3 regions of the Nonomuraea sp. NPDC050691 genome follow, and region 1 is predicted to be linked to each of the others. Evidence: riboswitches for the same ligand, from Rfam matches in the RefSeq annotation. Region 1 holds a riboswitch; each other region holds the start of a gene.
The links. A riboswitch is a leader RNA that binds a small molecule or an ion and turns the genes downstream of it on or off. The one in region 1 is predicted to bind cyclic di-AMP.
Positions count from the first base shown of each region.

Region 1 (7,257 bases):
CGGGCCTCGACGTGGCGGCTGACGAGGTTCTGGGCCGGGCCGGACAGCACGGTGGCCAGGGACATGAGTCCGACCAGCACGCCCACGGCCCTCGGGTCGGCCGCCGAGGCGACTCCGGTGCGCCGCCGTACCAACTGGAAGGCCAGGAACAGCAGCGCAGTGCCGGCGGCGGCGCCCAGCGCGCCGACGAGGGTGCCGTCCAGCACGTCGCCGTTCTTCGCGTGGCCGAGCTCGTGCGCGACCACCAGCTCCACCTGCGGGCTCGGCCCGCGCAGCAGCGTGTCGTAGACGACGATCCGGCGGGTGGCGCCGAAGCCGGAGACGTACGCGTTCAGCGCGGTGGTGCGGCGGGAGGCGTCGGCGACGAGCACGTCCTCGACCGGCACGCCGTCACGCGCGGCCATGTCCAGCAGGCTCGTGCGCAGCGGGCCCTGCGGCATGGGGCGGAAGTCGTTGAACAGCGGCTCGACCACCACGGGATAGACGAACGACAGCGCCACGGTCAGCGCGAACGCGCCGGCGGCGGCGGGGATCCACCACCGCCGCACCTTCCGGGCCAGGCCGACCACGGCGACCATCGCGACCGACAGCACGGCGGCGTTGACCCCGATGCCCTTGATCCGGTCGGCCGACCAGGCCGCCCAGTCCTGGGTGGACAGGCCGTACGCGCGCAGCACCGTCTCGGCCCACATGCCGAGCGGCCAGCGCACCGCCTCGACCAGCGCGGTGAGGAGCAGCACGCCGAGGACGACACGCACCCACCAGGGGCCGCGAAGGCGGCCGAGCAGCCGGGCGCCGAACGGGGTGAGGACGAGCAGTCCCGCGAAGAGCAGGCTCAGGCCCAGCGACAGGTAGCCGGGGGCGGTGGTGGCGGCGTCGAACGCGGCGGCGCGGGCGATCTGGGCGGGGGTGAAGTCGCGGGCGGGGTCGGGGGCGACGTACGGCGCGGAAGGGGGCAGCGCCCGCCAGGGCGTGGTGACGATCACGACGGCCACGGTGGCGAGGCCGAGCACGGCGCACACCACCCCGGCCTGCCGCCACCCGGCCGCGGCCTGACCGCTTCCCGTGCCCGTCCCGGGCATGTCGGGCCCCGGCTCCCCGTCCCGGGGCGAACCAGGCACGCCAGGCACCGATCCGCCACCCCCGGACGCACCAGAGACGCCCCTCACCGATTCCCCGCTGCCCCCGGAGGCATCAGAGACGCCGGGCACCGATCCCCCGCCCACGGACGAGCCGGGCACGTTCGCCTGCGGCTCGTCCGGGCCGGACGCGTCCGCCGGGGGGAACGTGTCCCCCACCTGCCCGTCCTTCGTCACGTGTCCCCCTACGCCAGCTTCTCACGCACGTACGCGCGCCAGCCCGCCGTCAGCCTCGCGGCGGGGAGCCCGGCGGCGGCGAGCGCGCGGTCGGCGCCCCGCGTCCTTGCATCACGGTAGAGCCTCACCAGCGTCCGCTCTCCGCGCCACTCGGCGACGAACCGGCACGCGAGCCACGCCTCCTGATAGACCGCCGCCAGCCTGGACGAGCCGGGCGCGAAGTCGGCAGCCCCTGGTAGATGTCCAGGCGTCCTCCCGGCCCGCACCTCAGCGGCCAGCTCGGCGGCGGCCACCGGCACGGCCAGGCCGGCGTCGCGGTAGGCGACGTAGTCGGCGAACCCCTCGTACAGCCAGGGTGGCAGCCCGCCGGTGCCGGCGGCGACGTGGGTGAGCTCGTGGGCCAGCACGACGTCCCGGCCGACGGCGGTGAGCCGGCCGAACGCCTCGGGCACGACGACGACCCGCCCTCCGTCGGCCATGGCGGCCAGCCCTTCGACGCCCGTGACGCCGGCCAGCCGCGCGGCCTCGGCCGAGGAGGCGGGCACGAGCACGAGGGGCCGCACGGGGGCCTGGAGAACGGCGGAGACACGCGCGCCGGCGGTGTCGGCGCGGTGAGCCAGGTCCCGGAGAAGCGCCGCGTCGGCCCGGTGCCCCAGCACGAGGGACCGCGCGCCCGACACGGCCTGAGTCTCCCCCGGCCACGGTTCGGCCTCCATGCCGGCGCCGGAGTGGCCGGGTGTCGTGACCTTCGTGTCGGAGCGCCGTGGTGGGCCGTACTGGGCGTCCTGGAGCTCGGTGCCGGTAGGGCGGGGAGTGGACGCGGCGGCGAGCGCGAGCAGGGGCGCAACCCCCGCCAGCACGGCACGACGGCTCACCCGGGCGGACACGCTGTCCGATCGTACCGGGCCGTCCGCCCGCCGCCCCCCGCTTCCCCACTTCCGCGCTTCCGCCGCCCCAGGCTCCCGCCCTTCCGCCCTTCCGCCCTTCCGCCCTTCCGCCCTTCCGCGATGCGACGCGGTGCGGTGCGGTGCGGTGCGACGCGACGCGACGCGACGATGCCCCGTGATCCCCGTTCGCGCCCCGCTCTTCACCGACAGGTCCCTGGTCATGTCCCGCGATGCGCGCGTGAACGCACGAAGACCCCGTCCCCAACCCGGGACGGGGTCTTCGTGAGTGCTTACAGACCCGGACGTACCGCACCCACGAACGACGACTTGCGCCATCCGCTGAGCTTCTCGATGCGTACCGTCAGGCCTGTGCGCGGCGAATGGACCATCTTGCCGTGGCCGATGTACATGCCCACGTGGCCGAGTCCCCGGAAGAACATCAGGTCGCCTGGCTGGAGGTTCTTCCAGGAGACCTTCTTCTTGATGCGCGCGTACTGGCTGTTCGTCACGCGGGGGATGCTCACGCCGGCCTTCTTCCAGGCGTACTGGACGAGGCCGGAGCAGTCGAAGGCGCCAGGGCCGGTGCCGCCGTAGCGGTACGGGTCACCGATCTGGGCCTTCGCCACGGCGACGGCCGTGTGGGCCTTCGCCTGCTGCCGGGCGGCTTTCGACGCCTTCGCCGTCTTACGGGTGGCCTGCTTCACGGACGCGGCGGCCGTGCCCGCCGAAACCGTGGAAACGCCGGCCGTTGTGCTCGTCGTCCCTTGTGCCTGGGCAGCCGGGGCATGGAGGACCAGACCTCCGGCCGTCACGGTCATGGTGAGTGCGACACCACTCAGGGCGATACGGGACAGACGGGGGTTGTGCGAGGAGGTAGACAGGATTTCTCCTTGGATCTTCCACGAACGCCTACCGGGTTAGCTGACGGATTCGGGCCTGGAAGTCGCCCTACGGCGCGCTCGCGCGCCGATTCACCCCTGATCCCGGGTTCGGGATCGCTGGGTCCCCGGCTCCGTGCCTCCTGGCTGCACGGACTCGGCAGGACACCGCCGACACAAGTACGGATGTTTACGGCGGTGACCGCTGGATCTCTATCTCGTCCACATCGGGAGGACCGATGTTGGCTCGCGACGCCATGGCTTGTTCGCCGCGACGCCAGAAGTTACGCGGACAAGTCATGGAACGGCAAAGCCACCGTCAAGCTGTAAAGATCGCCATAAGGTGTCAGTAAGACGATGAAGCCCTGCTTGCCACCATGATTCGTTACGTAAATGTGACTCTGCTCACACTTGACGAACCACTGGCCTGTCAGGACGCTTTCGTCGCATTTGTCAGGTTTGTACCGGGCGACTCGCCAGGCCACGTGACCATGAAAGGCGACAGATCGTTTCGGTTCTTTACTCCCGTACCGGCACGGAATAGCGGCAGGCTTGCTAAACTGCCCCGCCACGCGCAGCGAAAGGGGGCTCCCAGCCGCAGCCGGAAGCCCCCGGAATCGAGAACGAGGCGGTCCTCAGGGACGGATGGCGCCCACGATGCTGCCGCCGTACGAGGAGAGCGTGACGACCTTGACCACGTCGCCCGTCTGCGGCGCGTGAACGATCTGGCCGTTGCCCGCGTAGATGCTGACGTGGCCCAGACCATTGCTGAAGATGAGGTCACCTGGCTGGAGCTCGTTCAGCGAGACCTTGCGCGAGGTGCCCCACGCCCACTGCTGCCAGGTCGTCCGCGGCAGGGAGACGCCGGCCGCGCGCCAGGCGGCCTGGGTGAGGCCCGAGCAGTCCCAGCCGCCGGGGCCGGTGCCGCCGAACACGTACGGCTTGCCGACCTGCGCGTACGCGAACCTCAGGACGGCCCCCGCGTTGCCCGAGGCCGGGCCGGTGTACTTGATGCCGGTGCTGTTCGGGTTGCCCGCCCGGTAGGCGCCGAGCCGGTCGAGCAGCTTCTTCTGCTGGGCGATGAGCTTGAGGACCTCGGCGCGTTCCTTCTTCACCGCGTCGCGCACGTCGTCGGCGGCGGCCAGGGCCGTCTCGGCCTTGTCGCGCTCGGTCTTGAGGCCGCGGTTCTCCCGGTCGAAGGCGGCGAGCTTCTCCGCGCGTTCCTTGGACACCTGGTCGGCCAGGGTGAGGCTGCCGAGGACGGCCGTGGGGTCGTCAGAGGTGATCACGCCGGGCACGGCGGCGGCGTCGCCGCCGTACTTGTAGTCGTTGACGGCCATGGAGATGACCTGCTGGCGCAGGTCGGCCACGGTGGCGAGCTTGCGCTGGTAGCTCGCGTTGAGCTCGTCGTAGGTGGCCTGGGCCTTCTTGTGCTTCTCGGTCGCCGCGTTGTAGCGGTCGACGACCTTGTCGGCCTTGTCGTTGAGCTTGGCGAGCTTGGCCTTCGCCTGCTTGATCGTCGGCTTCGGCGCGGCCTGGGCTCCGCCTGTCGGCGCGATCATCAACCCGACCGCGAGACCCACGACCATCGGCACTCGGCCCAACCTCACAGCGTCGCCTCCCAGGGAACACACCTGGGGCGAAATAGTACAGAAGTTGCGAGGGTGATCTCACCTAAACGCCAGATTCCGTTTACCGTCGCTTTAAGCGCGGCCCGACGGGCGCGGGCTGCCTTACGCGCGGCCCAGCCTGCGCAGCAGCAGTCCTGATGGTACGGGGCGGGCGCCCATTCTGCGGACGGATTCGGCGACCTCGCGGTCGGAGGACACCACGGCGATGGCCCGCCCGGGCGGCTCGGCGCGGACGAGCTGGCGGATGAGGTCGTCGGCGATCTCCCCCGGCGCGCTGAACAGCACGCGCACCCCGCGCGGGGCCACCACCTGGACCGGCGCGTTCAGCTCGGCCCCGTCGAACACCACCGTCACCTCGACGCGGGTCTGCGCGACGAGCCCGCCGAGCCCGGTCATGAGGCGGTTGCGCTGGTCGGCCAGCGTGAGCGTGCCGTAGCCGGCCTTGGTCACGTTGTAGCCGTCGATGATCAGGTGCACCTGGGGCAGCGCGAGGAGCTGGTCGAGCAGCTGCGGATCGTCGTCGGCCAGCGCGCGGGCGGGCACGCCGCGCACGCTCGGACGTTCGCCGGTGACGGCCGCGACCGAGTCGGCGGGCCGGCTGATCATGGTGGGCAGGGCCAGCTCGCGGCGCAGCCCGGCGGAGGCGTCCTGGAGGGCGTCGAGCAGGACGCGGACGCGGGCGTCCTCGATGCTGCGGCCCTCGCGGGCGGCCCGGCGCGAGGCTTCGAGCTGTTTCTCGGCGTCGGCCAGCCGCTCGCGCAGCCGCCGCAGCTCGGCCTCGCCGGCGCTGCCCGCCACCGAGGCCGCCGAGCGCGCCTCCTCGGCGGCCTGCGTCATCTCCTCGGCGTGCCGCTGCGCCGCCCTGGCCCGCTCGCGCGCCTCGTGAAGGCGGCGGCGCAGGTCGGAGTTCTCCGTACGGGCGGCCTTGAGCTGCTCGCGCAGCCGGTCGGTCTCCTCCTTGGCGGCGCTCTTCTGGGCGGCGAGCTGCTCACGCAGGCGCGTCACGACCTCTTCGCGCTCGGACCCCTCGGCCGCCACGGCGGAGCGTTCGAGGTCGGCGCGGGCCGCCTCCACCATGTCGGCCCAGCCGGGCGGACGGGTGAGGTAGGCCGCGGCGGCCACGAGCACGGGGTCGGCGGCGGGAGGCACGTGGCCGTCCACCAGGGAGGCGACCAGCTCGGGCCAGCCTGCCGCGACCGACTCGGCCACCAGCTCGCGGAACTCCTTGTCGCTCTCCAGCTGCGCGGCGATGGGAGCGCTGCCGAGCCGGGCGCGCTTACGCGGGTCGAACTTGGCGATGCCCCGCAACGGAGGTGGGACGGACACAGCCGGGAGCGAGCCGAGGACCTGGGCTGCCAGGTCGACGACATTCAGCCGCACCGGCTCGGGAAGCGGGCGAGACAGGCCTTCACCCGCTGAGCTCATCCCACTGTCCCTTCGTGACATGCCCTTTCAGACAAGGGTACGGCTGCCCCGTACCTGACCGTAACGCTCGCCCCACGTAGACAAGCGCTTGCTAGGGGTATACCACTGGTGCGGGACCCGAACCGACCGAGGAGACCGCCGTGGCCGAGGAGATGCGGACGTCGACCCGTGACCTGCGCGCCCTCCACGACCGGGTGGCGGCCTGGCTGGCCTGCCGCACCGGCGGCCCGGTGGAGGTGTCGGAGCTGTCGCGGCCCTCGGCGAACGGCATGTCCAGCGAGACGCTGTTCTTCACCGCCTCCTGGGCGGGACGGCGGGTGCGCTGCGTGGCACGCCTCGCCCCGGCGGCCGAGGCGGTGCCCGTCTTCCCCCGTTACGACCTGGAGGCCCAGTTCGAGGTCATGCGGCTGGCCAGGGAGCGGGCGGGGGTCCCGGCTCCGCGGGCGCTGTGGTTCGAGCCGGACCCGGGGCCGCTGGGCACGCCGTTCTTCGTCATGGAACGCGAGGACGGGGACGTGCCGCCGGACGTCATGCCGTACACGTTCGAGGGCTGGCTGCTCGACGCGCCGCCCGAGCGACGGCGGGAGCTCCAGGACGCGAGCGTGGGGCTCCTGGCCGCGCTGCACGACGCGCCGTTCACGAGGGAGGAGCTGTCGGTCCTCTCGCGACCCGGCCCGCAGCCGTCGCACGACGGGAACGGCGGACCGCGGGCGCACCCGTCCTACGGCGGGGGCGGCGGGCTGCGGGCGCACGTGGACGCGCAGCACGCCTACTACGCGTGGGCGCACGGGGACCGCCCGATCCCGCTGCTGGAGCGCGCCTTCGGCTGGCTGGAGGCGCACTGGCCGGACGATCCCGGACCTGACGTCCTGACCTGGGGCGACGCCCGCATCGGGAACGTGATGTACCGGGACTTCCGGCCGGTCGCGGTGCTGGACTGGGAGATGGCCGCCGTGGGACCGCGCGAGCTGGACCTGGCCTGGATGATCTTCCTGCACCGGTTCTTCCAGGACCTCACGGAGGCCATGGGCCTGCCGGGGCTGCCGGACTTCATGCGCCGGGACGACGTGTGCCGGACGTACCAGGACCTCACGGGTCATCCGCCCGCGAACCTGGATTT
Region 1 covers NZ_JBFAIA010000206.1:375-7,631, forward strand. Annotated here, with positions in the region: gene AB0H81_RS39325 (M48 family metallopeptidase) at 1-1,121, opposite strand, end outside; gene AB0H81_RS39330 (hypothetical protein) at 1,325-2,203, opposite strand; gene AB0H81_RS39335 (C40 family peptidase) at 2,494-2,907, opposite strand; cyclic di-AMP (ydaO/yuaA leader) riboswitch at 3,095-3,254, opposite strand; gene AB0H81_RS39340 (NlpC/P60 family protein) at 3,717-4,670, opposite strand; gene AB0H81_RS39345 (NYN domain-containing protein) at 4,815-6,137, opposite strand; gene AB0H81_RS39350 (phosphotransferase family protein) at 6,278-7,257, shown strand, end outside.

Region 2 (7,257 bases), on a different contig from region 1:
GGTACCCGATGTGCAGGTACAGGCAGCGCCGCTTGAGCGCCTCGGACAGCTCGCGGGTGGCGTTCGAGGTCAGCACGACGTACGGCCGGCGCACGGCGGAGACGGTGCCCAGCTCGGGGATCGTCACCTGGAAGTCCGACAGCAGCTCCAGCAGCAGCCCCTCGACCTCGACATCGGCCTTGTCGGTCTCGTCCACCAGCAGCACGGTCGGGACGTCGGCCCGGATGGCCTTCAGAAGCGGCCGTTCGAGCAGGAATTCCTCGGTGAAGATGTCCTCGTCCGTGCTGGTGGCCTGGATGCGGAGGAGCTGCTTCTTGTAGTTCCACTCGTACAGCGCCCGCGCCTCGTCCAGGCCCTCGTAACACTGGAGCCGGATCAGCTGGGACCCGCTCGCCCGCGCCACGGCCTTGGCCAGCTGCGTCTTGCCCACCCCGGCGGGCCCCTCGACCAGCAACGGCCTGCCGAGCGCGGCGGCCAGGAAGACGGAGGTGGAGATGGCGTCGTCGGAGAGGTATCCGGCGGAGGCCAGCCGCTCGCCGGCCTGGGCGGGGGAGTCGAACATGAAGGCTCCTGTCGTCACAGCCGAACCTTATTCTAGTCTGGGGTGTTCTGAGGGGGTTCGGGGTGCCGGGCTCCGGCCGATTCGACCAGGATGCCGAGTGCCGGTATATTCCTCTCAGCAACGCGCCGCTAGCTCAGTTGGTTAGAGCAGCTGACTCTTAATCAGCGGGTCCGGGGTTCGAGTCCCTGGCGGCGCACCGCTACAAGACCCCAGGCCGTCGGGAGACGGCCTGGGGTCTTCTGTGTTGAGGGTCATTCCGACGGATGCCCGTCAGGCCAGACGCAGGGGGAAGCCGCTCCGAGGTAGAGGTTGTCGCCGTCCGCCCAGGTGAGGGTGAGGGTGAAGCCGTCCGGCCGAGACTCGCCGCTCAGGTCAGGGTTCCCGGCACGCCCGGCGGCGACGATGCGATGACCTGCAGCCTCCCAGTGGGCCCGAACCTGCCGTGAGATCGCCATGTTCTCGCTCTTGGGCACGTTACGCAGCCAGTAGGCCCGGCCGATGACCACCATGTCGTCAGGCAGATCGTCGTTGAGGCAGGTGTGTGGTGCGACCGAGCTCTCGATCAGTTCCAATCGTGGTCGGATGGCAAGAGCGTCTGCTGTGTCACGGATGAGCTGCTCGACGCGGGCGACTGCTTGAGTCTGATTGAGCGCGGGTTGGTTCACAGTGCATCCCGAGAGCGAGAGTGCCAGCAAGGTGAGGGCAAAGCGAAGCACAGGGTCACCTCTCGGTTGAGTCGCCCAGTTCGGGCATGAGCAGTTGCGGCTGCGTATTGAGAGGCGGGGGGTGCACGATCTTGTCGTACTGGCCGTTGATGATTCGTCCCATGTTTTGGAGCGAGACCGAGTAAGGCTGCCAGTAGCTGCTGTGCGCCGACGTGAAGACGTCTCTCCCCACAGGCATGTGACGTCCTCCGAATGAGGCGTCACCTGGATCTGAGCCGAAGCGGCCGAGAGCCGCGACCGGGTCGTTGCCGGCCTCGCCCACCCAGACGTGCTCCGCTCTGACGCCGAGTTGACGAGCGTGATCGACTCCGACTCCAGGACTGCCGATGAGAATGACGTCGTCGGCGAAGCGCCCAGGACGCAAAACGGCGGCGCGACCGGTGGTCAGCGACCCGTAGCTGTGACCGATGACGACAGTGCGGGCTGTGCTCGACGGGTTGTGGGCAGCGTGAAGACCGTCATTGAAGGAGGCGAGCGCCTTACCGCCTTCGGCTGCGGCCGAGGCGAAGGCGACGGATTTGGCCGGATCCATAAGTCCCGGATCGAGCTGGGGGGCGTCGTAGCCCAGCCACGTGATGGAAGCAATGCTTTGGATCCCGCTGTAATACGAGGCTTGCTGCCACAACGCCCGTGACCGCTCCAGATCCCCGTGCGCCGCGTCCAGCCCCGACGTGAGCCCCGACACAGACGTGACCGTGATGTCCGCCCTGTCCGGATCCCCCCATGAGACGACGAGCCGCCCCTGCCCCGTCACGTCGAACGCCAGCAACAGCGGCGCAGGATGCCCCGGTGCCGGGTGGAGTTCCGCCTCGATGAGGTCGAGGCGGCGTAGCCGGGCGGCGATGCGTTCCCAGCCGCCCAGCAGCCCCGGGTCCGCCAGGCGGCCGAGGTCCGTCGTGGCCGTCTCCAGGTCCCGTTCCAGCCGGGTCCTCTGTTCCGCCAGCCAGTGGCGGTTCGCCCGGTCGCGGACGCTCGCCGGCAGGCCGTTCAGCAGCCCGAACCGCGGCAACGTCACGAGCCGTTCCCGCGCCGCCGCCGAGAGCGTCGCCCACCACGCGGCGACCCGGGCCGCGAGGCCCGCGTCGGTGGCGCCCTCCTGGACGGACAGCAGGCGTGTCACCGCCTCCTCGTCGCCGGCGCCGACGCGTGCCAGCAGGCGCTCCGCTCCGACCGGGTCCGTGGCGTGGGCGCCGAACAGGCCGTACGCGGCGAGCCCCGAAGGCAGAGACGCGGCGAACCCCGGCGGCGGGGAGAGGCCCGGCACGGTCTCGCGGATGCGGTGCAGCCGGCGTCGCAGGTCGTCGCTCTGGGCGGAGGTCCAGGTGGCGATGCGGCCGAGCGCGTGGCCGGGCTCGGGGGACAGGCCGTGACCGGACAGCTCGGCGGCCAGGCGTGCCCCCGCGACGGGCAGCGTGTGCGCGACCTGGCCCAGGGACGTCACCAGGGCGGTCATGGCGTTCGGGTCGATGCCCTGGAAGCGGCCCGGGACGGGGGCCAGGGTCGTCACCGACGTGGTCAGCGCGGGCACCGCCGGGGCCGGTCCGCCGTGCCGTACGACGAGGAGGGCGAGGGCGTGCAGCGCGTGCGCGAGCGAGGATTGCAGGGCGGCGCGGTGGCGGGAGAGGGCGTCCGCGAAGGCGGGGGCGCCGCCGCCGACCCAGGCGTGGGCGTGCATGAGCCGCGCCGCCGGGTCGAGGTCCGCGTGGTGGCCGGCGGCCAGCGCCGAGGCCCGTTCGTACGCCGCGAGCGCCGCCCTGTGATCCGCCATGACGCGGCCCAGAGTGCCAGGTCAGCCGGGTGGTCCTCAGCTGATCGACGACTCACCCGGGTAAGTGTGGTCTCGGATGGTTCGTCCGCGTACCGGCCGCTGTGGCGCGGGTTTCTCTGTGAGGGAAGGGGTACGGGAGGGCACATGGCGTGTCGTATCAGTGAGTTGGTGCTGGATTGCCGCGATCCGGAGAGCCTGGCGGCGTTCTGGTGTGAGGTGCTGGGATACGTGGTGCTCAACCGGGACGACGACGGGAGCGTGGAGATCGGGCCGGAGAAGACGGGGTTCGGCGGGCTCCAGCCGACCCTCGTGTTGAACCCGTCCGAGGATCCGAAGGGCGGCAAGCTCCGGCTGCACATCGACGTGAACGCGACCGACCGCGACCAGGAGGCCGAGCTGGAGAGGCTGCTGGCTGCGGGAGCCCGGCGGGCGGACGTGGGGCAGACCGGCGAGGAGTCCTGGCACGTGCTGGCCGACCCGGAGGGCAACGAGTTCTGCCTGCTGCGGCTGAGGCTGGACGCGTAGGTTCCTTCCCCTTCTCAGGACTGACTCCCACAAGCGGGGGTGCGGGCGCACTCAGCGGGGGCGGGGGTCGCCGAGCAGGCGGAGGAGCAGGCGTGGCTCGCCCGGCCAGGCCTCCAGCAGGACCTCGCGCGGGACCTGCCGGGCCGCGTACCGCAGCGCCAGGGCGACCACCACGATGTCGTCGAGCGGGCCGATGACGGGCAGGAACTCCGGGATCAGGTCGATCGGGCTGGCCACCCACACGCCTGCGATCATGATGGCGACCCTGGCGCGGCGCGGCACGGCGGGGTGGCGGCGGAGCCTGCGGATGGTGGTCAGGCAGTCGGGGATGAAGGCGGCCAGATCCCGCATCGGGCCGGGCGGCAGTCGCCTCGCCAGGAGGAAGAGCACGCCCCAGGTGGCCGCCACGCACACGACGGTGACGGCGAGCCCGATCAGCCAGCCCCGCACGGCGTTCCCGACCTCGTTTCCGTTCCCTCGTGCCCCTCCGGTACGGCTCCACTTTACGGTCGGCGCGGCCGGCGCGACCCGCACCGGTAAGGGCGCCTTCCTCTTTCGATCGGCACGAGAGGAGGATGTGGACATGAACACGCGACCACTCGGACAGACCACCGTCAGTTCCATCGGTCTCGGCGCGATGCCCATGTCGGTGGCGGGACACATGCCCGACGAGGATCAGTCGATCCGGACGATCCACGCGGCCCTGGACGCCGGCGTGACGCTGATCGACACGGCCGACGCCTACACCCCCGCCCACGACCAGGTCGGGCACAACGAGCGGCTGGTCGCCAAGGCGCTGGCGAGCTGGGGCGGCGACCGGGACGCGGTGCTGGTGGCGACCAAGGGCGGCCACACCCGCGTTCCCGGGGGCGGCTGGGCCGTCGACGGCCGGCCGTCGTACCTGGTCGAGGCGTGCGAGCGGTCCCTCAAGGCCCTGGGTGTGGAGGCGATCGGGCTCTACCAGCACCACCGGCCCGATCCGTCCGTGCCGTACGCGGAGACGATCGGCGCGCTGCGCGACCTGCTCGACGCCGGCAAGATCCGGATGGCCGGGATCTCCAACGCCGACCCCAGCCAGATCAGGACGGCCTACGACATCCTGGGCGGCCGGCTGGCGAGCGTGCAGAACCAGTACTCGCCCGCCTTCCGCTCCTCCGAGCCGGAGGTGGACGTGTGCGAGGAGCTGGGAGTGGCGTTCCTGCCGTGGTCGCCGCTGGGCGGGATCAGCGCGGCGGGGCGGCTCGGCGGCGAGTACGAGGCGTTCGCCAAGGTGGCCGAGGGCCGCGGGGTGTCGCCGCAGCGGGTCTGCCTGGCCTGGGAGCTGGCCCGCGGCCCGGTCGTGATCCCCATCCCCGGGGCGAGCCGGCCGGAGAGCATCCTCGACTCGGTGGCGGCGGCCGATCTTGTGCTGACCTCCGAGGAGCTCAGGCTGCTGAACGGCTGACCCGTCCGGCGCTGACGCGGTCGGCCGGTTTCGCACGGCGGGTACGGGCGTGCGAAGCTTTGAACGTCCCCAACACCAGGAGGTCCTCATGACGGAAACACCGGAGCCGGAAGCCAGCGAAACTCCCGAGGACGAGTTGAAGCGCAAGTTCCGGGAGGCCTTGGAGCGCAAGCGTGCCCGGCAGGCCGATTCGGGCGCTGGTGGCAAGGGCGGCGACGCTTCCAAGATCCACGGTGCTCACGGGCCGGCCGCCAGCAAGCGCTCCTTCCGCCGCAAGAGTGGAGGCTGACGCGTCCTGAGCGGGCGGCGCGCGTCCTGAGCAGGCACGTGTCCGGAGGTCGACGCGTCCTGGGCGGACACGCGTCCTGAGCACGCGCTGAAAGCTGGTTTTCTGGAGGGGTACGGCATGCCGTACCCCTCCATTTCTTTGCCTGAAAGGTAGATCTTCACCCGATTTATGGGGTTTCCTTTGCTATTGTCCGGTTCGCTCGCTAGAGTCGAACCTGTTACCGGCCAGTGACCTAGCCCTTCGCCAGGAAGCGGCGGCTGACCGGCGCCGAATCCCGCTCCCGCGGGAACCGGGGAACCAACCTCTGGGGTGAATCCGGCCCGACCCGGGCCGGTAGGGCATCTCCACGCCCGAACCCGTCAGCTAACCCGGTAGGCGAGATGGAGAGGACAAGACTTCGATGCGCTACCGCGTACCCCCGGACGGGGCAGTGACACCGGCCGCCTGAGCGGCATCCCCCCTTCCCCCTGATTTACCTTCCCTCGCGCTCCCGCGTAGCGCCCGTTGGCACTTCTGCCCGGCTACGCCCCCATCTGAGCGAGCGCGCCCTCCTGTACCCCACGCAAAGGACTCTTCCAACACATGTCCGCACGACTTGGCATGCGTTCTTTCAGCCTTCTGACGGCGGCCGTACTCGGCGCACTCACCATCGGCGCCGGCACCGCGGCGCACGCCGACACCGACGACGACCAGAAGGTCCTCCTCAAGGGCGCCACCACGGCGTCCTACTTCTGGGACGACTCCTCCGGCCGCGCCGGCGACACCGGCCTGCCGGCCAGCGGCAAGCCCATGCAGAAGGGCCTGGCCGCCAGCCCGAGCTGGCCCCTCATGACCGAGGGCTACGTCGTCTACAAGGGCAAGAAGGCCCCGTTCTTCGTCGGCGACCGTGGCCCGGGTGTGCCCTCCAGCAGCGGCGTCATGCTCGACCTCGACGCCAAGACCTTCGCCCAGCTCACCGGCGGCCGCTTCAACTCCGAGACGCTCGGCGTGGACGGCGTCGGCGGCCAGGGCCACATCAAGGTGAGCTACGTCATCACCAAGTGGGGCAGCGGCCCGGGCAAGAAGAACCTCCCCGTCTCCTTCGCCTCCGGCGCCTGGCGCCGCGTCGACGCCAACCCGGCCAAGCCGCCGCTGCTCGCCGAGGACAAGTCCACCGCTCCGGAGGAGTCCGGCGCCGGCTCCGCCGGTGAGGCGGCCTCCGTCTCCAAGAACAACAAGAGCGACAAGAGCGACAAGGCCGGCAAGGACGACGCCGGTGTGGTGACCGCCTCCGAGCACACCTCCCGCGGCACCACCGCCGAGACCGTCAAGACCGCCGAGGCCGGCGACGCCGGCTCCGGCGACCAGGGCCTGAGCACCTCGGCCGGCCTCGCCCTGATGGGCGTGGCCGCGGTCGGCGGCGGCGCGTACCTCGGCCGCGACCGCCTGCGCAAGCTGCTCGTCAAGAGCTGACCCCCGCCGGACCGGCCGCCGTCCCCCCAGACGGCACGCCGGCCGGCACCCCGACCATGCGGCCGGGTCCGGACGCCACCCCGTCCGGTCCGGCCCTACCCAAGGGGCCTGCCTGCCTCTCCATCCAGGCCCCTTGTCACCCCGCTCCGGACCGCCGCCGCCCCGGCGGTTCCGGGGCGGGGTGACGCCTTTCCGGGCCCTTTACCCCGTTGCGGTCCGAATGTCATTCTGTTGGACGTGATCGCGCGCGTTAAGGTCAACGGCATCGAGATCGCCTACGAGAGCTTCGGCACTCCCGGTGCCCGCCCCCTCCTCCTGGTCATGGGCCTGGGCGCCCAGCTCATCCACTGGGACGACGCGTTCTGCCTCCTCCTCGCCGAGCAGGGGCACCACGTCGTCCGCTTCGACAACCGCGACGCGGGCCTGTCCACGCACCTGCGCGAGTACGGCCAGCCGCGGCTCGGCGGCGCCCCGCCGTACCTGCTGGACGAC
Region 2 covers NZ_JBFAIA010000019.1:23,449-30,705, reverse strand. Annotated here, with positions in the region: gene AB0H81_RS11110 (MoxR family ATPase) at 1-562, opposite strand, end outside; tRNA gene AB0H81_RS11105 (tRNA-Lys) at 685-758, shown strand; gene AB0H81_RS11100 (hypothetical protein) at 814-1,278, opposite strand; gene AB0H81_RS11095 (alpha/beta hydrolase) at 1,283-3,055, opposite strand; gene AB0H81_RS11090 (VOC family protein) at 3,200-3,580, shown strand; gene AB0H81_RS11085 (DUF1232 domain-containing protein) at 3,632-4,030, opposite strand; gene AB0H81_RS11080 (aldo/keto reductase) at 4,164-5,024, shown strand; gene AB0H81_RS11075 (DUF5302 domain-containing protein) at 5,113-5,313, shown strand; cyclic di-AMP (ydaO/yuaA leader) riboswitch at 5,569-5,706, shown strand; gene AB0H81_RS11070 (hypothetical protein) at 5,896-6,765, shown strand; gene AB0H81_RS11065 (alpha/beta hydrolase) at 7,003-7,257, shown strand, end outside.
Region 2: linked by a shared signal. The riboswitch ahead of AB0H81_RS11070 (hypothetical protein) and the one ahead of AB0H81_RS39335 (C40 family peptidase) in region 1 are both predicted to bind cyclic di-AMP.

Region 3 (7,257 bases), on a different contig from region 1:
GCCGTGGGGCGCTTGCCGTGGTTGGCCTTCTTCTTCTTGCGTCCCTTGCTCTTGCGTGCGCGCTTGGCCATGCGGGCCTCCTCGTGCCGGGGCGGTGTGCGCGTGCGTCTCCAACGTCTCCCGGCGCCGCTCGCGGCACAAGAGTGAGGCTGGTCAACATTCCCCAACACCGCCATGTCATAATTTGGTGGAATCTGTTGGAAGGAGCGGGCGTGCTCGCACAGCAGCGGCAGCAGACGATCCTGGAGCGCGTGCGCAGCAGCGGCGGCGTCCGGGTGGCCGACCTCGTGCGCGAGCTCGGCGTCTCCGACATGACGATCCGCCGCGACCTGGAGGTCCTCGCCGAGCGCGGCCTGCTGGCCAAGGTCCACGGCGGCGCGACGGCCCTCGACCAGGGCTCCACGGAGGAGCCTGGCTTCACCGCCAAGTCGGCCCGCCAGCAGCAGGAGAAGGAGGCCATCGCGCGCGCCGCGGCCGAGCTCGTACGGCCGGGCACCGCGGTGGCGCTGTCGGCGGGCACCACGACGTGGGCGCTGGCCCACCATCTGACGGGCGTGCCGGAGCTGACGGTCATCACGAACTCGGTGCCCGTGGCCGACGTCTTCCACCGCACCCCGCGTCCCGACCGCACGGTCGTGCTCACCGGGGGCGTGCGCACCCCGTCCGACGCGCTGGTGGGGCCGGTCGCGGTGGCCGCGATCCGCAGGCTGCACGTGGACACGCTGTTCCTCGGGGTGCACGGCATGAGCGTGCGGGCGGGGTTCACCACGCCGAACCTGCTGGAGGCGGAGACCGACAGGGAGCTGGTGGCCGCGGCGCACCGGCTGGTGGTCCCCGCCGACCACACGAAGTGGAACACGGTCGGCATCAGCACGATCGCCGAGCTGGCCGAGGCCGACGTCGTCATCACCGACGCGGGGCTGCCCGAGGACGCACGTAACGAACTGGCCGAACGGGCCGGGCAACTGATCATCGCTGAGGGGTAGCCGTGAAGCGCACCATCACCCAACTGGCCGACGGCCGGGAGCTGATCTACTTCGACCGGAGGGACGACGCCGACCGGAGCGCGATCGACCGCCGGCCGCTCGATCCGCGTCCGGTGGCGTCCGAGCTGCGTTACGACCCGCTGACCGAGGAGTGGATCGCGGTCGCGGGGCACCGGCAGACGCGCACGTTCATGCCGCCGGCGGACGAGTGCCCGCTGTGCCCGTCCTCGGACACGCGAGCCTCGGAGATCCCGGCGCACGACTACGACGTGGTGGTCTTCGAGAACCGCTTCCCCTCGTTCTCCATGAATCTCGGGACATATCGGGATGTGGGGGGTCTGAGCGAGGTTCGTCCGGGCGTGGGGAGGTGTGAGGTGGTGTGCTTCACCTCGGAGCACTCCTCGTCGTTCTCCCGGCTGTCCGACGCGCAGGTCGAGCTGGTGATGGAGGCCTGGGCCGACCGCACGGCGGAGCTGTCCGCGATCGACGGCGTGGAGCAGGTCTTCTGCTTCGAGAACCGCGGCGAGGAGATCGGCATCACGCTGACCCACCCGCACGGCCAGATCTACGCCTACCCGTACGTCACGCCCCGCACGCGGCTCCAGCTCGGCGCCGCCGCGCGGCACGCGGCCCGGCACGGAGGCAACCTGTTCGCGGACGTGCTGGCGGCCGAGCGCGCCGCCGGGACGCGGGTGGTGGCCGCCAACGAGCTGTGGACGGCGTTCGTGCCGGCCGCGGCGCGCTGGCCGTACGAGGTGCACGTCTACCCGCACCGGCAGGTCCCGGACCTCGCCGCGCTGACACAGGAGGAGCGCGCCGCCTTCGCGCCGCTCTACACCTCGGTTCTGCGGGCGCTCGACGGGATGTTCGGCGTCGCCATGCCGTACGTCTCGGCCTGGCACCAGGCTCCGGTACGGCAGGAGCGCGAGCTGGGGTACCTGCATCTGGAGCTGTTCAGCATCCGGCGGGCGCCGGGCAAGCTGAAGTACCTGGCGGGGTCGGAGTCGGCGATGGGCGCGTTCGTCAACGACGTGCTGCCCGAGGAGGCGGCGCGCCTGCTCCGATCACAGGTAGATCACTGATTGATCTCCGCTTGGAGTCGCATTACTGCGTTTTTACCACTAGCATCCCTTTTGTCCCGGTCGTCGCGGCCGGGACACGCCTAATCCCGGGCGCGTCGCCCGGAAGCCGGGGACCCACCGTACCTGGGGTGAATCCACGTCCGTGGTAGGGACCTCCCATCCCGAACCCGTCAGCTAACCCGGTCGGCAGAGGGAGAGGAATCCTCAGTGGCGCCCGCGTCCCCCACGCGCTTTGCCATCAATTTCGTCATCGGCCTCGTGATCGCCACCGTCGCCTTCGGCGCGGCCACCGCGACCGCGGCCCCCAAGCCCAGCGAGGCCGAGCTGCGCGCCGAGCTGAAGGAACTGAACGACAAGGTCGACAAGCTCATCGAGAGCTACAACCTCAAGCGGGTCGAGCTGGCCGAGGCCCAGCAGGCCGCCGAGACGGCCGGCAAGCGGCTGTCCGCCGCCGAGCAGGCGGTCACCTCGGCGGAGACCCGGGTCGCCCAGATCGCCCAGATGCGCTACCAGAGCGGCGACCCGGCCGTGCTCGGCTTCGCGTTCCCCGGCAACGCCACCGGCGCGGCCGTCGTGGAGCAGATGATCGCCGAGCAGCAGGCGGTCGTGCGGAACGTCGCCAAGGCCCGCGACGAGAAGAGGAAGGCGGCCGAGGAGGCCACCGCGCTGGCCGCCCGCATCCGCACCGAGACGGCGGACGTGGCCAAGCGGCGCGACGAGGCCCAGGACGTCATCGACGCCATCGAGAAGAAGCTCAAGGACCTCGTCCCGGTCAGCACCGGCCGCCGCTCCGACGGCACCTGGGCGCCCCAGCTGCCCTCGGGGTCCGACAACATCACGCCCCGCACCCGGGCGATGCGCGAGCTGATCGAGAAGAACTTCTCCCTGCCGTTCACCGTCGGCTGCTTCCGCTCGGGGGCGAGCGGCGAGCACCCGCTGGGCCGGGCGTGCGACTTCATGATGAGCACGGGCGGCACCATGCCCAGCGCGGCCAACAAGGCCCTCGGCGACCGCGTCGCCGCCTGGGCGCTGGAGAACAGGGCCAAGCTCGGGGTGAAGTACGTGATCTGGCAGCAGCGCATCAACATGGGCTCCGGCTGGAGGGCCATGTCGGACCGCGGCAGCATCACCGAGAACCACTTCGACCACGTGCACATCTCGATGAACTGAACCACCCGGCCGTACCCGCGGCCGCCGGTGACCGGACCCATGGCGGACGAGCCCGGCCGATCCATCGTGATCGGCCGGGCTCGGCGCTCGTCGGGTGGAGAAGGGTCAGGCGAGGTCGAACCGGTCGAGTTCCATGACCTTGGTCCAGGCCGCGACGAAGTCGGTCACGAACTTCTCGCGGGCGTCCTGGCTGGCGTAGACCTCCGCGAGGGCTCGCAGCTGGGAGTTGGAGCCGAAGATGAGGTCGACCGCGGTAGCGGTCCACTTCACCTCATCGGTGGCCACGTCACGGATCTCGTACACGTGCTCCTCGGAGTCCGACGCCTTCCACCGGGTGCCCGGCGAGAGCAGGTTGGTGAAGAAGTCGTTGGTCAGCACGCCGGGCCGGTCGGTGAGGACGCCGTGCTTGGTGCCGCCGACGTTGGCCCCGAGGGAACGCAGGCCGCCGATCAGGACGGTCATCTCCGGCGGGGTCAGGTTGAGCATGTAGGCACGATCGACGAGCAGCACCTCCGGCTGGGTCTTCTCGCCGGAACGCAGGTAGTTGCGGAACCCGTCGGCCCGCGGCTCGAGCACCCGGAAGGACTCGACGTCGGTCTGCTCCTGAGTGGCGTCGGTGCGGCCCGGGCGGAACGGCACCGTCACCGCCACGCCGGCCTCGCCCGCCGCCTTCTCGACGGCGGCCGAGCCGGCCAGCACGATCAGGTCGGCGAGCGAGATCTTCGCGCCGCCGGCCTCGTTGAACTCGCGCTGGATGCTCTCGAGCGTGTCCAGGACCGGCGCGAGCTGCTCGGGCTGGTTGACCTCCCAGCCGCGCTGCGGCTCGAGACGGATCCGGGCGCCGTTGGCGCCGCCGCGCTTGTCGGTGGACCGGAAGCTCGCGGCGGAGGCCCAGGCGGTGGAGACCAGCTGAGCGGTCGTGAGGCCGGACTCCAGGACCTTCGCCTTGAGAGAGGCGACGTCGGCGTCACCCACGAGTTCGTGGTCGACGGCCGGCACCGGGTCCTGCCACAGCTGGGGCTCGGCGACCCACGGCCCGAGGAAGCGGCTGACCGGACCCATGTCGCGGTGCAGCAGCTTGTACCAGGCCTTGGCGAAGGCCAACGCGAACTCGTCGGGGTTCTCCATGAAGCGGAGAGAGATCTTCTGGTACGTCGGGTCGACGCGCAGCGACAAGTCGGTCGTGAGCATCGTCGGCTTGTGCTTCTTCGACGGGTCGTGGGCGTCCGGGATGATCGCCTCGGCGTCCTTCGCGACCCACTGCTTGGCGCCGCCGGGGCTCGTGGTGAGCTCCCACTCGTAGCCGAAGAGGATCTCGAAGAACCGGCTGCTCCACTGCGTCGGCCGATCGGTCCACGTCACCTCGAGACCGCTGGTGATCGTGTCAGCGCCCTTGCCGGTGCCGTATCTGCTCAGCCAGCCCAGCCCCTGCGCCTCCAGCGGCGCGGCCTCGGGCTCCGGCCCCACATGGTCGTCCGCGATGCCGGCGCCGTGGGTCTTGCCGAACGTGTGCCCGCCGGCGATGAGAGCGACGGTCTCCTCGTCGTTCATCGCCATCCGTCCGAAGGTCTCGCGGATGAAATGCGCCGCCGCGGCCGGGTCCGCGTTGCCGCGGGGCCCCTCCGGGTTGACGTAGATGAGACCCATCTCGGTCGCGCCGAAGTTCGGCGCCATCTCCTTGTCGGTGACGTAGCGCTCGTCACCGAGCCAGGCGTCCTCCGGCCCCCAGAAGATCTCCTCCGGCTCCCAGACGTCCTCGCGGCCGAAGCCGAATCCGAAGGTCTCGAAACCCATCGACTCCAGGGCGACGTTGCCGGCCAGCACGAGCAGGTCGGCCCACGAGATCTTCTGACCGTACTTCTGCTTGACCGGCCACAGCAGCCGGCGGGCCTTGTCGAGGTTGGCGTTGTCGGGCCAGCTGTTCAGCGGGGCGAAACGCTGGGCGCCGTCGCCGGCCCCGCCGCGACCGTCGTGGATCCGATAGGTGCCCGCGGCGTGCCAGCTCATCCGGATCATGAGTCCGCCGTAGTGGCCGAAGTCGGCCGGCCACCAGTCCTGCGAGGTGGTGAGCACCTCGATGATGTCCTGCTTGAGTGCCTCGACGTCGAGCTTCTCGAACTCCTTGGCGTAGCTGAAGCCCTCCGCCAGCGGGTTGCCCTTCGACGAGTGCGCGCGCAACACCGAGAGGTCGAGCTGGTTGGGCCACCAGTCGCGGTTCGTGCGCGGACGAACGCCGGTCTTCGGAGTCGGCGAGTCGATGGCCGGGTTCTCGCTCTCGCTGCCATGCGCGGTCACCGAGTCATCGGCGACCGGGCAGCCGCCCGCCGCCTTCTGGTCCACGCCCTGCGCGCTGGCGGGGCCGTTGTTCTGAGTGTCGCTCATCTGCTTCCTCCGAACTGCCGGATCACTGGGCAATGCGTCTAGTCGACGTCCGCGATGGCACCGCACGGCGGCACACGACATGGGGGTGGTTGTCCCTCACCCGCGACTCGTACCGTGTCGTCGCCGGCGTGCGCATGATCGAACCGCGCGGCCGGCACTGCCGGCCGCAGCCGGGGCACGCGCGACGAGACCGCTCGCGACCGCGCCTCGAAGTCAGACGCCATACGGTCAACATAGTCGCCCTCTCCAAAGAGCGGCCAAGCGGCCGTGCCCTGCCGTCCGGCCCGCCGCTCCGGCCGGGGGGCAGGCAGGTCACTCCTGGCGGGCCGCCGCGTTGCCTCCGGAGATGACGGCCACCACAGGCCCGGCCGGCAGCTCGGTGTGGTGCGTGAGGTAGGCCGCGGTGGCCACCGCGCCGCTGGGCTCGGCGTGTTCCCCGAGCTTCCCCCACAACACGCCGGCGGCGGCGCCGATGCTGTCCTCGCTCACGGTCACCATGTCGTCCACGTACCGGCGGATGTGCTCCCAGGCCAGGGCGCCCAGGGTCGGAGCGCGCAGGCCGTCGGCCCGGGTGCGGTAGGTCTGCTCCACCGGCCACGCCGTACGCGTGCCGGAGCGGAAGCTGGCCGCGCCGTCCGCGGCCAGCTCGGGCTCGACGCCGATCACTGTGATCGCCGGATCGGTCTCCTTGGCCGCGACCGCCACTCCGGCCAGCAGGCCGCCGTTGCAGACCGGGACCAGGATGGTGCCCGCCTCCGGCAGGTCCCGGCAGATCTCCGCGCCGGCGCTGCCGTGCCCGGCGATGACGTCGAAGTCGTCGGAGCCGACCACCGTGGCCCCGAGCCGGTCCGCCAGGGCCAGGCAGGTGACCTCCCGCAGGGCGGGCGGCGCGATGACCACCTCGGCGCCCAGCCTGCGGGCGGCCGTCACCTTCAGCTCCGGCGCGGTGTCGGGCAGCACCACGGTCGCCCGCAGGCCGTACGTCGCGGCGGCGTAGGCGATGGCCTGGGCGTGGTTCCCGGAGGACTGGGCGACGACGTGCCGGACTCCCTCCTCGGCCAGCCGTCCCAGGGCGTTCACCGCCCCCCGCACCTTGAACGAGCGGGTGGGCTGCCGGTTCTCGGGTTTGAGCAGGAGCCGTTCGCCGGGCAGCGGCAGCAGCGGAGTGCGCCGGACGAACGGCGCGATGCGGGCGGTCGCGGCGCTCACGTCGGCCGCTTTCACCAGGCACATCCGACCAGCACCCTCTCCTGGACGGCGTTCAGGTCGGCCTCGGCCTCGGCCGGCGGCGCGGCGTCGGGAACCAGGTCCTCCAGGTGGTGCAGGGTGCGGTAGCGCAGCCCGGCCAGGCCCCAGAGCACGAGCAGGACACCGCTGGCCAGCAGCACCAGCGCGGCGCCTCCGCCCGGGCGGGAGACGTGCCGGCCGGCCCAGTCGGCCAGCGGGCCGGCCGCCAGGAAGCCCAGCGGCTGCATGGCCGTGGCCAGCATGACGTTGACGGCCAGCACCCGGCCCTGCAGCTCCGGCCCCACCTTGACCTGGATGATCGACAGCCAGTGGGCGTTGCCGATGCTCATGCAGGCCAGCCGGACGAACAGGCCGGCCGCGACCAGCCATACCGCCGGCCATACGCCCAT
Region 3 covers NZ_JBFAIA010000036.1:13,394-20,650, forward strand. Annotated here, with positions in the region: gene AB0H81_RS16575 (DeoR/GlpR family DNA-binding transcription regulator) at 213-986, shown strand; gene galT (galactose-1-phosphate uridylyltransferase) at 989-2,068, shown strand; cyclic di-AMP (ydaO/yuaA leader) riboswitch at 2,136-2,271, shown strand; gene AB0H81_RS16585 (hypothetical protein) at 2,327-3,238, shown strand; gene katG (catalase/peroxidase HPI) at 3,344-5,620, opposite strand; gene AB0H81_RS16595 (pyridoxal-phosphate dependent enzyme) at 5,933-6,853, opposite strand; gene AB0H81_RS16600 (amino acid adenylation domain-containing protein) at 6,841-7,257, opposite strand, start outside.
Region 3: linked by a shared signal. The riboswitch ahead of AB0H81_RS16585 (hypothetical protein) and the one ahead of AB0H81_RS39335 (C40 family peptidase) in region 1 are both predicted to bind cyclic di-AMP.